3 regions of the Afifella sp. H1R genome follow, and region 1 is predicted to be linked to each of the others. Evidence: riboswitches for the same ligand, from Rfam matches in the RefSeq annotation. Region 1 holds a riboswitch; each other region holds the start of a gene.
The links. A riboswitch is a leader RNA that binds a small molecule or an ion and turns the genes downstream of it on or off. The one in region 1 is predicted to bind cobalamin.

Region 1 (4,100 bases):
TGGAGGTCTGACCCATGAACCTCGCGGACTGGCTTCTTCGCACGGCGCGGCGCATGCCCGAAGCACCGGCGCTTTTGCGTGGTGATGAACTTGTGGCGACCTACGGAGAGTTTGCCGAACGGGCCGCACGGCTCGGGCGCGCGCTCAAAGAGGTGCATGGCGTTTCACCGGGAGACCGGGTCGCGATCTTCATGGCCAATTCGACCGAGTATCTGGAGATCATGTATGGGATCTGGTGGGTCGGCGCGGCCGCCGTGCCGATCAACCACAAGCTCCATCCGCGCGAGGCGGCCTACATCGTCAAGGATTCAGGAGCGGGTCTCGTCTTCATCTCCGAGGGAGACGAGGTGCTGGCGCAGCGGCTCGATGAGGGCGTGCGTCTGATCACCGCGCCGGGCAAGGCGTACCAGGAGCTTCTTGCCGCCGAACCGCTTGCCGCGCCACATGCGATGTCGTCGGATGTGCTCGCCTGGCTTTTCTACACCTCCGGAACGACCGGCAATCCGAAAGGCGTCATGCTCTCGGTCGCCAATCTGCAGGCGATGAGCTTTGCCTATTTTGTCGATGTCGACGAGGTGCACACCGAGGATGCCGCGCTCTATGCCGCGCCGATGTCGCATGGGGCGGGGCTCTACAACTTCATGCACGTTCTCCGCGGTGCCCGCCATGTCGTTCCAAAATCAGGTGGATTTGATGCGGCGGAGATCGTTTCGCTTGCCCGCTCGCTCGGCGGTCTGTCCTTCTTCGCCGCGCCGACCATGGTCCGCCGCCTCGTCCAGCACGCGAAGACGACCGGCTATGACGGCGAGGGGATCCGGACCATCGTCTATGGAGGCGGGCCGATGTATGTCGCCGATATCGAAGAGGCGGTTTCGCTCTTCGGGCCGCGCTTCGTGCAGATCTACGGCCAGGGCGAAAGCCCGATGACGATCACGGCTCTCTCTCGCGATCTCGTGGCCGACAGGACCCACCCGCGCTGGAAGGAACGCCTCGGCTCCGTCGGCACCGCGCAATCCTGCGTCGATGTGCGGGTGGCGGACGGCGACGGTCATACGCTCGCCCCGGGCGAGAGCGGCGAGATTTTGGTTCGCGGTCCGAGCGTCATGGCCGGCTACTGGCAAAACGAGAAGGCGAGCGCGGAATCTCTGCGCGACGGCTGGCTCTGGACCGGTGATGTCGGTGCGATGGACGAGGACGGTTTCCTGACGCTGATGGATCGCTCCAAAGACGTCATCATCTCCGGCGGCACCAACATCTATCCGCGCGAGGTCGAAGAGGTGCTCTTGCGGCATCCCGCCGTTCAGGAGGTGTCTGTCGTCGGCCGGCCGAGCCCCGAATGGGGTGAGGACGTCGTCGCGTTCGTCGTCGCACCGGAGAACGCGCCGAATGTCGAAGAACTCGATGCGCTCTGCCGCGAGGAAATCGCCCGCTTCAAGCGCCCGAAGGACTACGTCTTTCTGAATGAGCTTCCGAAGAACAATTACGGCAAGGTGCTCAAAATCGAGCTTCGCAGGCTGCTCAGCCAAGCATAAGCGAATCGGACGGGGCCGCGAACGCGGTGCGTCTGGCTCCACATGACCGAAGTCCGACGTATGCGTGTCTGAAAGATCGCGGGCGTGGCGCGCTTGCTTGTTTGAGCCTGCGCAACCGGGACAGAATGTGGCGCGCATCCGGCTTGACACTCCGACACCATCCAGCCTTTATCTCAGTCGATGGTTTCCAGCGAAACGAAGACTTCGCTGGGTGAAAAGGGAATACGGTGCGGTGTAGCCAGTAGGCGCCAAATCCGTGACTGCCCCCGCAATTGTGAGCGGAGAGCGACCCCGAACAATGCCACTGGGCGTGCGACGGACACCGTCTAGCGCCTGGGAAGGCTCGGGGAAGCAGAGACCCGCAAGTCAAGAGACCTGCCATCATCATGCAACCAGACCCGGCGGGGATGTCGGGGGAAGGATCGAGATGACAATCTTGTCGTCGACGACAATGCGCGAGTCTCTTTTCGGGCAATCCATTCCGCCTGCCCCCGCGGTTCTCTCTCGGAACCAGGATAGCAGACACAATGCACCGAAACGTCGCGATCGGCCTTGCAGCACTGGCCAGTCTTTCGCTCATCGACGCCGCGCATGCGAACGAAACCAGCTACCCGCTGAGCATCGACAATTGCGGACAAACCATCACGTTCGAGGCCGCGCCTGAGCGCGATGTCACGGTCGGCCAGTCTGCGACTGAGATTCTCTACTCGCTCGGCCTCGGCGACAAGGTCGTCGGGACCTCAGTCTGGTTCAGCGATGTGTTGCCGGAGTTTGCCGAACTCAACAGCGGCATCGAGCGGCTCGCCGACAACGATCCGAGCTTTGAAAGCGTCGTCGCCAAGAAGCCGGGCCTCGTTGCGGTTTCCTATGAGTGGCATATCGGACCGCAGGGCATCGTCGGGACCCGCGAGCAGTTCCATGACGTCGGCATCCCGACCTACATCCTTCCGACCGATTGCGTGAAAGACAATTCCGCTGGCGTCGATGGCACCAGGCTCGAGATGTACAGCACCGACGCCCTGTATCGTGCGATCCGCGAACTTGCGGAGATCCACGACGTCAAGGCGGAGGGTGAGGCGCTCATCAGCGATCTTTCGGAGCGCGAAGCCGCTGCGGTGGAGAAAGCGAAAGAAGCGAAGGCGGGCGACGTTTCCGCGGTCTTCTGGTTTTCGTCTGCCGAAATGGACGTCGATCCCTACGTCGCCGGGCGCAAGGGCGTTCCGGGCTGGATGATGGAAAAGCTCGGCGTCCGCAACGTCGTGGAAAGCGACGAGGAATGGCCGACCGTTGGCTGGGAGACGATCGCCAAGGCCAATCCCGACATCATCGTCGTCGCCAAGATGACCCGCCGCCGCTTTCCTGCCGACGACGTCGAAAAGAAGCTCGAATTCCTCAAGACGGATCCGGTCGCCAAGGAAATGGAAGCCGTCAAGGCGGGGCGGATTCTCGTTATGGACGCCCATTCCATGGATCCCTCCATCCGCAACATCTCGGCACTCGAGATGCTCGCCGATGAACTTCCCAAGCTGAAATAGCAGAGCCCGATTATGGCCACTCAACGACCCGGCCGCTGGCCGGGTCTTCTGACATCGTTGTCGTCGAAACTCGCAATTCTGGGGGCCGCTCTGATCCTCGGGGCCGCGATCGGAGAGACGCGAATCCCGCTGGAAACGGTCGGGCAGGTGCTTGCCATGAAGGTGTTCGGGGGAAGCTATCCTGTCGATCCGATCGATCAGGGCATCGTCTGGAATTACCGCTTCAGCCGGGCAATCGTCGCGGCCTCCTGTGGCGCAGGCCTGGCCGTCTCGGGGCTGGTGCTTCAGACGCTGCTGCGCAATGTGCTCGCTGACCCTTACATTTTAGGGATCTCTGCCGGTGCATCGACCGGAGCCGTGGCTGTCACCATCGCCGGCATCGGCGGTGGTCTCGTGTCGCTCTCGGCCGGCGCTTTCGTCGGCGCCCTCGTGGCGTTCGCGCTCGTCATCGCTCTGGCGCGGGCCGCCGGTGGCTTTGCGGGAACATCGACCGGTCAAGTGATCCTTGCCGGCGTGGCCGGGGCCCAGCTTTTCAATGCGCTCACGTCGCTGATCATCGCGCACTCGGCCAATGCCGAACAGGCGCGCGGCATCATCTTCTGGCTGCTCGGAAATCTGTCCGGTGTGCGCTGGCCTGATGTATGGCTCGCCGCACCCGTCGCGCTCCTGGTGTTTGTCATCATTACGGTCCATGCGCGGGCGCTCGATGCGTTCGCCTTCGGATCGGATGCGGCTGCCTCTCTGGGCATCAACGTATTGAAGACACAGGCGATCCTGATCGGGGCGGCCGCTCTGGTGACGGCCGTTATGGTCAGCATCGTGGGTGCAATCGGCTTCGTCGGACTGGTTGTCCCGCATGCGGCAAGGCTTCTGGTCGGTCCGCGCCATGGCCGGCTCATCCCGATGACGGCGATCACCGGCGCCGTTTTTCTCATCTTCGCCGACATCGTGTCGCGAATCATCATTCCGGGCCAGGTTCTGCCGATCGGTGTCGTGACGGCGCTCGTCGGTGCGCCGGCATTCGCGCTGATCC
Region 2 (4,100 bases), on a different contig from region 1:
CGACGACATCGAAACCCCGCCGAACTTCCGCCCGGTCAGCGTCCGCAAGGTGCGCGACATCACTCCGCATATGCGCCGGATCACCTTTGCGGGCGAGGGCCTCGACCGCTTCGCCGATGACGAGAACCTGCATCTCGGTCTGATCATTCCGCCCGAGGGCGGCGAACTGGTCTGGCCGACAGTCGGCCGCGACGGTCTCCTGAAATGGGATCCGGAGAGGCCGACGCCCGCGCTGCGGCGCTATACGGTGCGAAGCTGCGACCCCGCCGCCGGAACCCTCGACATCGACTTCGTTCTCCATGACGACGCTGGTCCCGGCACGGCATTCGCCTTGCGCGCACAGCCAGGCGTGATGGCGGGTCTTGCCGGCCCGGTCGGAGGCAGCATCGTGCGCGGTCGCGACTGGTATCTCCTCGCCGGCGACGAAACGGCGCTTCCGGCCATCAGCCGATTTCTGGAGATCCTTCCCGCCGACACGCCGGGCCGCGCCTTGATCGAGGTCGCCGGACCTCAGGAGGAGCAGCCGATCGGCAACGGCGCGATCACGGTCGAGTGGATCCACCGCGGCGCGGACAGGCCGGGCCTTCGCCTGTGCGAGGCCGTCCGCGCCGTCGAATTCCCGCCATCTGCCTCTTCGCCTTATGTCTGGGCGGCTTGCGAGTTCAACGCCTTCAAGGCAATCCGCAACCATCTCCGCACCGAGCGCGGACTGAAAAAGCAGGACCACCTCGTCGTCGCCTATTGGCGGCAGGGTGAGCTCGTGGATCAGGCGCCGGAAAACGAGTGACGCTCGCGCCCGCCGCGCCGCATCCGACCAGCGGAATCTCCTTGCTTCAAAAAGCTCTCAGGCGATCGCGACCGGGCGGTGGGTCTCGTCGACGGCGACCATCACGAACGTCCCCTTGCCGCACAGCCGGCGGTTTTCCGACAGGAGCGCCTCGGCGATCATCGTCACCTCGACGGTCATCGAGGAGCGCCCGGTCGCCACGATCGAGGGGTTGAGCTCGATCATCTCGCCGGCGACGACCTGATCCATGAAATCGACGCGTTGCGAGGCGGCCATGACGACGATTTTTCGGCAATGTCGGGTCGCTGCGACGAACGCGGATTTGCCCATCGCGGCAAGGACGTGGCCGCCATAGAGGCTGCCGTAATGGCTCGTCTGATCGGGAAAGACGATCTCGCACGAGCCGCTTTCAGACACCGCCATCTCGGGTTCGTCCGACAGGGGCGGCAGCGCGCCGCCATACCGCTCCAACGTATCGGCGGCCACCATGTTGAAGACGCCCCGCGTCGACAGGCGCCGTTCGCCGGACAGCGGCGCCTCGGCGACGAGATCAACCTCGACACCGAGCGAACGGCGGCCGACACGCACCACCTTTCCCGTCAGCTCGACGATTTCCCCGACATGCGCCGGGACGTGAAAATCGATGCGTTCGCAGGAGGCGGTGACGAAGTCGACATGCGCGTAACGCGAGGCGACGAGGAAGGCGACCTTGTCCATATGCGCAAGGCCGATGCCGCCGAAGAGCGTGCCATGGTGATTGGCGTCGCCGGGAAAGACGAAGTCGATCAGTCGGGTGAAGCCGTTGGCGGGACGCCCCAACGCGTTCTCCGCGCTTGTCTCCGGCGCGTTCATTGTGCGCGCTCCGCCGTTTCAGCACGCAAATGTTCTGCTGCCATGATCATGTCGAGACCTCCCCATCCCAAGCGCTCAAGCTGCTCTGTATCGCCGCCGCAGAAGGCCTGCGAACCTCATCCCAGGGGCGCAGAGCCTGACCACCTTCCCGCCTCAAGCGCACCGCAGCGCACACCGTCAAGGCGAACTTTCTGCCGATCGCCCAGGCGCAACCTCTGAGGCCCAATCTATCCGCCCGACCTTTGGGAAGCCCAACGAAACCCCGCAAAGGCGCCGTGCGCGCGCCGCCTCTGCGGCCTTTTGCCCCCTCTCCCATAGCCATCCATTCTCGCAGGAGGCCGCGCCGCCGGGCGCCATCGGCAGGCTTCATCCGCCGCTGTCAAAAGCGAAAGCGACTTCCAATCAAGCTCATGCGCCTGCGATTCATCTTGACGCGACGGCCGCGATCGTGGTCCGGTCCTTTCGACGGTGCCTCTTTAGAGGCTCAAAAGGGAACGCGGTGCGGGCGATGCTCAAATCCGCGACTGTCCCCGCAACTGTGAGCGGCGAATCGCTCGTCACAATGCCACTGGCCCCGAGGGTACCGGGAAGGCGGCGACGCGATCATGACCCGCAAGTCAGGAGACCTGCCGTCAACCGTGGTCACGCGCGGTCACGTCGGTCGGGGATGTGCCGATGGGATAGACTTCATGAGCCCTTGCGCATGAAGCGTCCTCGATCGCGGTGATGTGCCAACCGGCCGTGCGCCGCCCTTGAGGTCGTCCTGTGTTTTTCTCCCGCCCCTCGCGTGAAGGCGTTCCGCCGCAACGCTTCGTCGCCGTTTGTGCCGGCGTTTTCGTCGCCGCCGGCATGTCTCCGGCCGCCGCGCAGGACGATGACGTCATCGAACTCCCCGAACTCTCCGTCACGGCGAACCTGACGGCGACGCCCCTCACGGAGGTCGGCAGCGCCGTGACCGTCATCACCGGCGAAGAGCTGAAACAGCAGAACATCCACGACGCGACGGAAGCGCTGCGCCAGGTGCCGGGCGTCATCGTCAATGCGGCCGGCCCGCGCGGCCAGTTCACGCAGCTTCGCATCCGCGGCTCTGAAGGCAACCAGACCAAGATTTTCGTCGACGGCATCCCCGTCAACGACCCGGCGCGCGGTTCGGAATTCGATTTCGCGCATCTTCTTGCCGACAACATCGAGCGCATCGAGGTGCTGCGCGGGCCGCAGAGCGCGCTCTATGGCTCCGATGCGATCGGCGGCGTCGTCAACATCATCACCCGGCGCGCCGAACCCGGCACGCATCTGACGGGCCGCCTCGAAGCCGGTTCGCACAAGACGTTGAGCGGCAACGCCACGATCGGGACGGCCGGCACCAACTACGATTTCATCGCCGGCGCATCCGGCGTGCGCACGGATGGAATCTCGGTTGCCGATGAACGCCTCGGCAACAGGGAAGACGACGGCTACGAAAACGGCACCCTCTTCGCCAAGGGCGGCGTCGACGTCACCGACTGGCTCAATCTTTCAGGCGTCGCGCGTTACACGCGCCTGCGCACCGATCTCGATTCGGAAGGGTTTCTGCCCTCCGTCGGCCATACCGGCCCGCTCGATTCCAATCAGGACATGAAGGGCGACCAGCTTTTCACCCGCGCTCAGGCGAAGGTGACGCTCCTCGACGGGCACTGGGAGCAGCTCGCCGGCATCTCCTACACCGATCAGACCCGCGATTATCGCGATCTCGACCCGACCACGGTGACCAGCACTTACGAAGGCGAGCGGCTGCAGTTCGATTACCGCTCGACCTTCATGTTCGATACGCCCGCCATCGCCAATGCCGGGCATACGCTCACCTTTGGGGTCGAGCGGGGTGAAGACAGCGCCGTCTCCGACAGCGCCTGGTCGTCCTTCGATCGCTCCATCACCTCGACGGGCTTCATCGGCCAGTATCAGCTGAGCCTGTTTGAGGACCTGTCGCTGACGGCGGGCCTCCGCCACGACCTGAACGACGTCTTCGAGGATGCCACCACCTACCGGCTGACCGGCGCCTACAATTTCCGCCAGACCGGCACCAAGCTCCACGCCTCCTACGGCACCGGCGTGAAGAACCCGACGCTCTTCGAACTCTACGGCTACACCAACACCTATCGCGGCAATCCGGATCTCGAGCCGGAAGAGGCGAAAGGCTTCGACGTCGGCGTCACGCAGGCCTTCTGGGCAAACCGGGCCTCGCTCGACGTCACCTATTTCAATCAGGAGATCTCCAACCTCATCACCGGCTCGGGCCAGTCCTCGATCAACCAGCCGGGAGAATCCAAGATCGATGGCGTGGAAGTCGCCCTGACGGTCGAGCCGATCGACAATCTGACGGTGACAGGCTCCTACACCTATACGGACGGCGAGGACCCGACCGGCGACGAATTGATCCGCCGGCCGCAGAACGTCGCCAGCCTCGTCGTCAACTACGCGTTCC
Region 3 (4,100 bases), 1.2 Mb from region 1:
CGCCCCGGTGTCGCGCCCGATCGAGCAGATCGCACAAAGCGTCATCAACGTGGCGAGTGCCGGCAAGCGCGACATGCTCGTCGATCTTCTCGGCACGGCCGATATGGAGCGGGCGATCGTCTTCACGCGCACCAAGCGCGGGGCCGACCGCGTCAGCCAGCATCTCGACAAGGCTGGCCTGCGCTCGGCTGCGATTCACGGCAATAAGAGCCAGAATCAGCGCGAAAAGGCACTCGGTGCCTTCCGCAACGGCCGTGTGTCCGTTCTGGTCGCGACCGATATCGCGGCGCGCGGCATCGACATCGACGACGTCTCGCATGTCGTCAACTTCGAGCTGCCGAACGTGCCGGAGGCCTATGTGCACCGCATCGGGCGGACCGCGCGCGCCGGCAAGAGCGGCATCGCGATCTCGCTGTGCGATCATTCCGAGCGGGGTCTTCTGCGCGACATCGAAAAGCTGATCGGCAAGAGGATCGATGCGCATGGTGCGGCCCCGCGGCGCGAGGCAGTCGCGACCCAGGCCGGGGCCGAGGTGGTCGGCGAAACCGATGAGGCGCCGTCTGCAGGCGTGCGCCAGCAGGCGGGCGAGCGGCGCGACGAAAGATCACGCCAGCCCGGCAAGCGCACTTCACCCTCACGCAACCGCCGGCGCTCGGGCAACAAACCCGCGGCCTTCGAAGCTCGCTCCGAGGGGCGCAACGAAGGGCGGAGCGACGGGCGGAATGAAGGCCGCAACGGCGATGCCCCGAAAGGCGGACGCAACCGCAGGCCGGAAGGTGCCGAAGGAGGCCGTTCGGCCAAGCGGGCCGAGGGCGGCGCGCCCAAGAGCCGCAAAAGTGGCGCGGATGGCCGGCGTGACGGGCCCCGCCGCGACGGCGGCCGCGGCAACGAGGGCGCCCAGGCCGGTCTGGAACGGATGCTGCGCAAGAGCGGCAAACCAAAAACCGGGGCCGGCGACAAGCAGGTCGCCGCGCGCTGAACGCCTGAACACGTTTGATTTTGAGAGGGCCGGCCGCCATGTGCGGTCGGCCTTTTTTGTGCCGTTGCACGCCCTTCGGCGTCGTCCGTTGCCGGCAAAGGAAAGTCGTGCCGGGCATAGCTGCTCAACGTGCACGGCATTGACAATTATGGCCATTCGCCGGCAGATGGGGCGTCAACGGTTTCCGGACGCAAAGCGACCGGATTAAAAGGGAACACGGTGAGGCGTACCCAGCAGGGACCGAAACCGTGGCTGCCCCCGCAACTGTGAGCGGCGAGCAGGGCTTCAACATGTCACTGGCGCATATGCGCTGGGAAGACGAAGCCACGCTGTGACCCGCAAGCCAGGAGACCTGCCGCTGACGCGCGACGCCGGGCCACCGGTGCCGCACCGCAACGGACGCCGGGGTGAGCGTCTGGCGGTGGAACGGCGCCAGGAATCCCATTTGCGCCCAATCCACGCCAAAACCCCGATCGTCCTTTCCGCATCACTGTCGCGGTTCGTCCGCCACAGTCATTGGAGAGACGATACGAATGAAACTTCGTAAGTTTGCCTGTGCCGCCCTCACATCGGCGGCGTTCCTTCTTCCCGCCGCAGCCGAAGCGCATTTTCAGCTGATCTATACGCCCGAGGTGAACCTCGCCGAGCCGGGCGACGTGCCGCTGAAGCTGATCTTCTGGCACCCCTTCGAGAACGGCCATGTCATGGATATGGGCGCGCCGGAAGAGTTCTACGCCGTCTTCCGCGGCAAGAAGATCGATCTCAAGGACAGCCTCAAGCCGATCTCCTTCGAGGGGCTCGAAAACAGCGCGCAAGCCTTCGATGCCACGCTGCCGGCCAAGCGCGCCGGCGATTACACGCTCGTCGTCGTGCCTCAGCCCTATTACGAGGAGAGCGAGGACATCTACATCCAGCAGATCGCCAAGGCCTATCTGAACCGGGCGCAATTGCCGACCGACTGGGCCGAGCCCAAAGAGCTTGCGACGGAAATCGTGCCGCTCGATCGCCCGACCAACATTCTGGCCGGCTCCACCTTCACGGGGCGCGTCCTGTCGGAAGGCAAGCCGGTCGCAGGCGCCGAGATCGAAGTCGAATACATGGCGGCCGAGCCCTCCATGGACGAGAACAAGCCCACCGAACCCAAAGCCTCGCCGATGCCGGGCGGTGCCGTCGTCGCGATGAGCGACGAGAACGGCTACTTCACCTTCGGCGTCCCGAAAGCCGGGTTCTGGGGCTTTGCCGCGCTCGGTACGGGTCCGAAGACGGAGTTCGAGGGCAAAGAGCTCTCGCAGGACGCCGTCATCTGGGTGCGCGCCTACGACGTCGAGTGACGGCAGGAGGGATCGATGCATATTGTCGACGGAGCTCTCGCCAATGACGTCGTCATCGGGGGAGCGGTGCTCGCGGCCGGGGGCATCGCGCTCGGCCTCAAATCGCTGACGGCGGAAAAAATGCCGGCCGCCGGGGTGTTGAGCGCGACGTTCTTCGTCGCCTCGCTCATCCATGTTCCGATCGGTCCCTCCAGCGTCCATCTCATCATGAACGGTCTGGCCGGGCTGGTGCTCGGCTGGGCCGCCTTTCCGGCGCTGTTCGTCGGGCTTCTTCTGCAAGCGGTGTTCTTCGGCTTCGGAGGGCTCACCGTGCTCGGGGTGAATACGCTCAACATCGCGCTGCCGGCGGTGATCGTCTATTATCTGTGCCGGCGGGGGATCGCCTCCAATTCGCTGACGGTCGCCGCGATTTCAGGCGCCATCGGCGGGGGGCTCGCGATCGCGCTGACGACGGCGTTCGTCGCGATCGCTCTGGCGCTGTCCGGCGACGAATTCATCCCGGCCGCCAAGCTCGTCTTCTTCGCCCATATCCCGATCATGATCATCGAAGCGCTGGTGACGGGGGCGGCCGTGGTTCTCGCCCGCCGCGTCAAGCCGGAGCTCTTCGCCACTTTCAATCGGTCCGCTGCCGAGGAGGTCGCGCTATGAGAAAGCTCTGCGCAGCCCTCGTTTTTCTGGCTCTTCTGCCCGCATCGCAGGCTCTCGCTCACAAGGTCATCGCGTCGGTCTATGCGTCCGGCGATGTCGTGGAAGGCGAGGTCGGCTTTTCCAATGGCGACATGGCGAGCGATGCGACGGTCGAGGTGTTCGACGACAACGGCAACAAGCTCGGCGAGGCGGTAACCGACGAGACCGGAGCCTTCACCTACAAGCCCGAAAAGGCGGTGCCGCTCGTCTTCAAGGCCAATCTCGGCGCGGGCCATGTGGCGCAGGTGCGGATGTCGGCCGAGGAGCTGCCGGAGATCGGCGGTGCGGAGGCCTCATCGCCGGCGCTGGTCGCTGCCGAAGCTGCGGCCGGTGCCGCCGAGCCGGCGTCTTCCGGCGACGAGACTGGGGGAGCGACCGCCCAAAACTCCGGCGTCGACCTCGCCGCGCTTCTTGAAGCACAGCACGAGATGATCACCGAAGCGGTGCAGAAACAGGTGATCCCGCTCCGGCGCGATATCGACGCCTATAAGGAGAAGCACGACATGCAGAGCATCCTCGGCGGGATCGGCTATATCTTCGGCATCTTCGGCGTCGCGTTCTATATCGCGGCCCGGCGCAAGATGACGGCGGCCTGACGATGAGCCACGTTCTCTCAGCCGGACGGCGTGCGCTCACCGATACGGGCGAGGCCAAGGGTACGCTGATCGATGGCATCGACGTGCGCACCCGCATCGTCGTTGCTGTCGCCTTCGCCATCGTGATGGTGAGCCTGCAGGATCTCGCGGTTTTGGCGACCGGGCTTCTGGCGGCGTTCTTCCTGATGCTGTCGGCGCGGCTGCCGGTCGCGCGGACGCTCAAACGCATGGCGATGATGGACAGCTTCATCATCTTCCTGATCGCCATGCTGCCCTTCACCGTGCCGGGCGATGCGATGTTCACCGTCTTCGGCTTTGCGGCGAGCTGGCAGGGGCTGCGGCAGGCGGCGGAGATCGCGCTGACGGCGAACGCCGTCATCCTCGCCTTGATGGCGCTCGTCGGCTCCACCGAGCCGGTGACGCTCGGCCATGCGCTGCGGCGTTTGATGGTGCCGGAAAAGCTCATCTACCTGCTGATGTTCACCGTGCGCTATGTCGACGTGCTGC

Region 2: linked by a shared signal. The riboswitch ahead of L0F51_RS12630 (TonB-dependent receptor domain-containing protein) and the one ahead of L0F51_RS04910 (ABC transporter substrate-binding protein) in region 1 are both predicted to bind cobalamin.
Region 3: linked by a shared signal. The riboswitch ahead of L0F51_RS10510 (DUF4198 domain-containing protein) and the one ahead of L0F51_RS04910 (ABC transporter substrate-binding protein) in region 1 are both predicted to bind cobalamin.

Annotation. Positions count from the first base shown of each region.
Region 1 covers NZ_JAKEDY010000001.1:1,036,748-1,040,847, reverse strand. Annotated here, with positions in the region: gene L0F51_RS04920 (thiolase domain-containing protein) at 1-11, shown strand, start outside; gene L0F51_RS04915 (class I adenylate-forming enzyme family protein) at 15-1,532, shown strand; cobalamin riboswitch at 1,697-1,930, shown strand; gene L0F51_RS04910 (ABC transporter substrate-binding protein) at 2,060-3,067, shown strand; gene L0F51_RS04905 (iron ABC transporter permease) at 3,080-4,100, shown strand, end outside.
Region 2 covers NZ_JAKEDY010000002.1:205,716-209,815, forward strand. Annotated here, with positions in the region: gene L0F51_RS12620 (siderophore-interacting protein) at 1-787, shown strand, start outside; gene L0F51_RS12625 (acyl-CoA thioesterase) at 845-1,639, opposite strand; cobalamin riboswitch at 2,089-2,288, shown strand; gene L0F51_RS12630 (TonB-dependent receptor domain-containing protein) at 2,405-4,100, shown strand, end outside.
Region 3 covers NZ_JAKEDY010000001.1:2,210,104-2,214,203, reverse strand. Annotated here, with positions in the region: gene L0F51_RS10515 (DEAD/DEAH box helicase) at 1-979, shown strand, start outside; cobalamin riboswitch at 1,141-1,354, shown strand; gene L0F51_RS10510 (DUF4198 domain-containing protein) at 1,513-2,310, shown strand; gene cbiM (cobalt transporter CbiM) at 2,326-2,958, shown strand; gene L0F51_RS10500 (cobalt ABC transporter permease) at 2,955-3,593, shown strand; gene cbiQ (cobalt ECF transporter T component CbiQ) at 3,596-4,100, shown strand, end outside.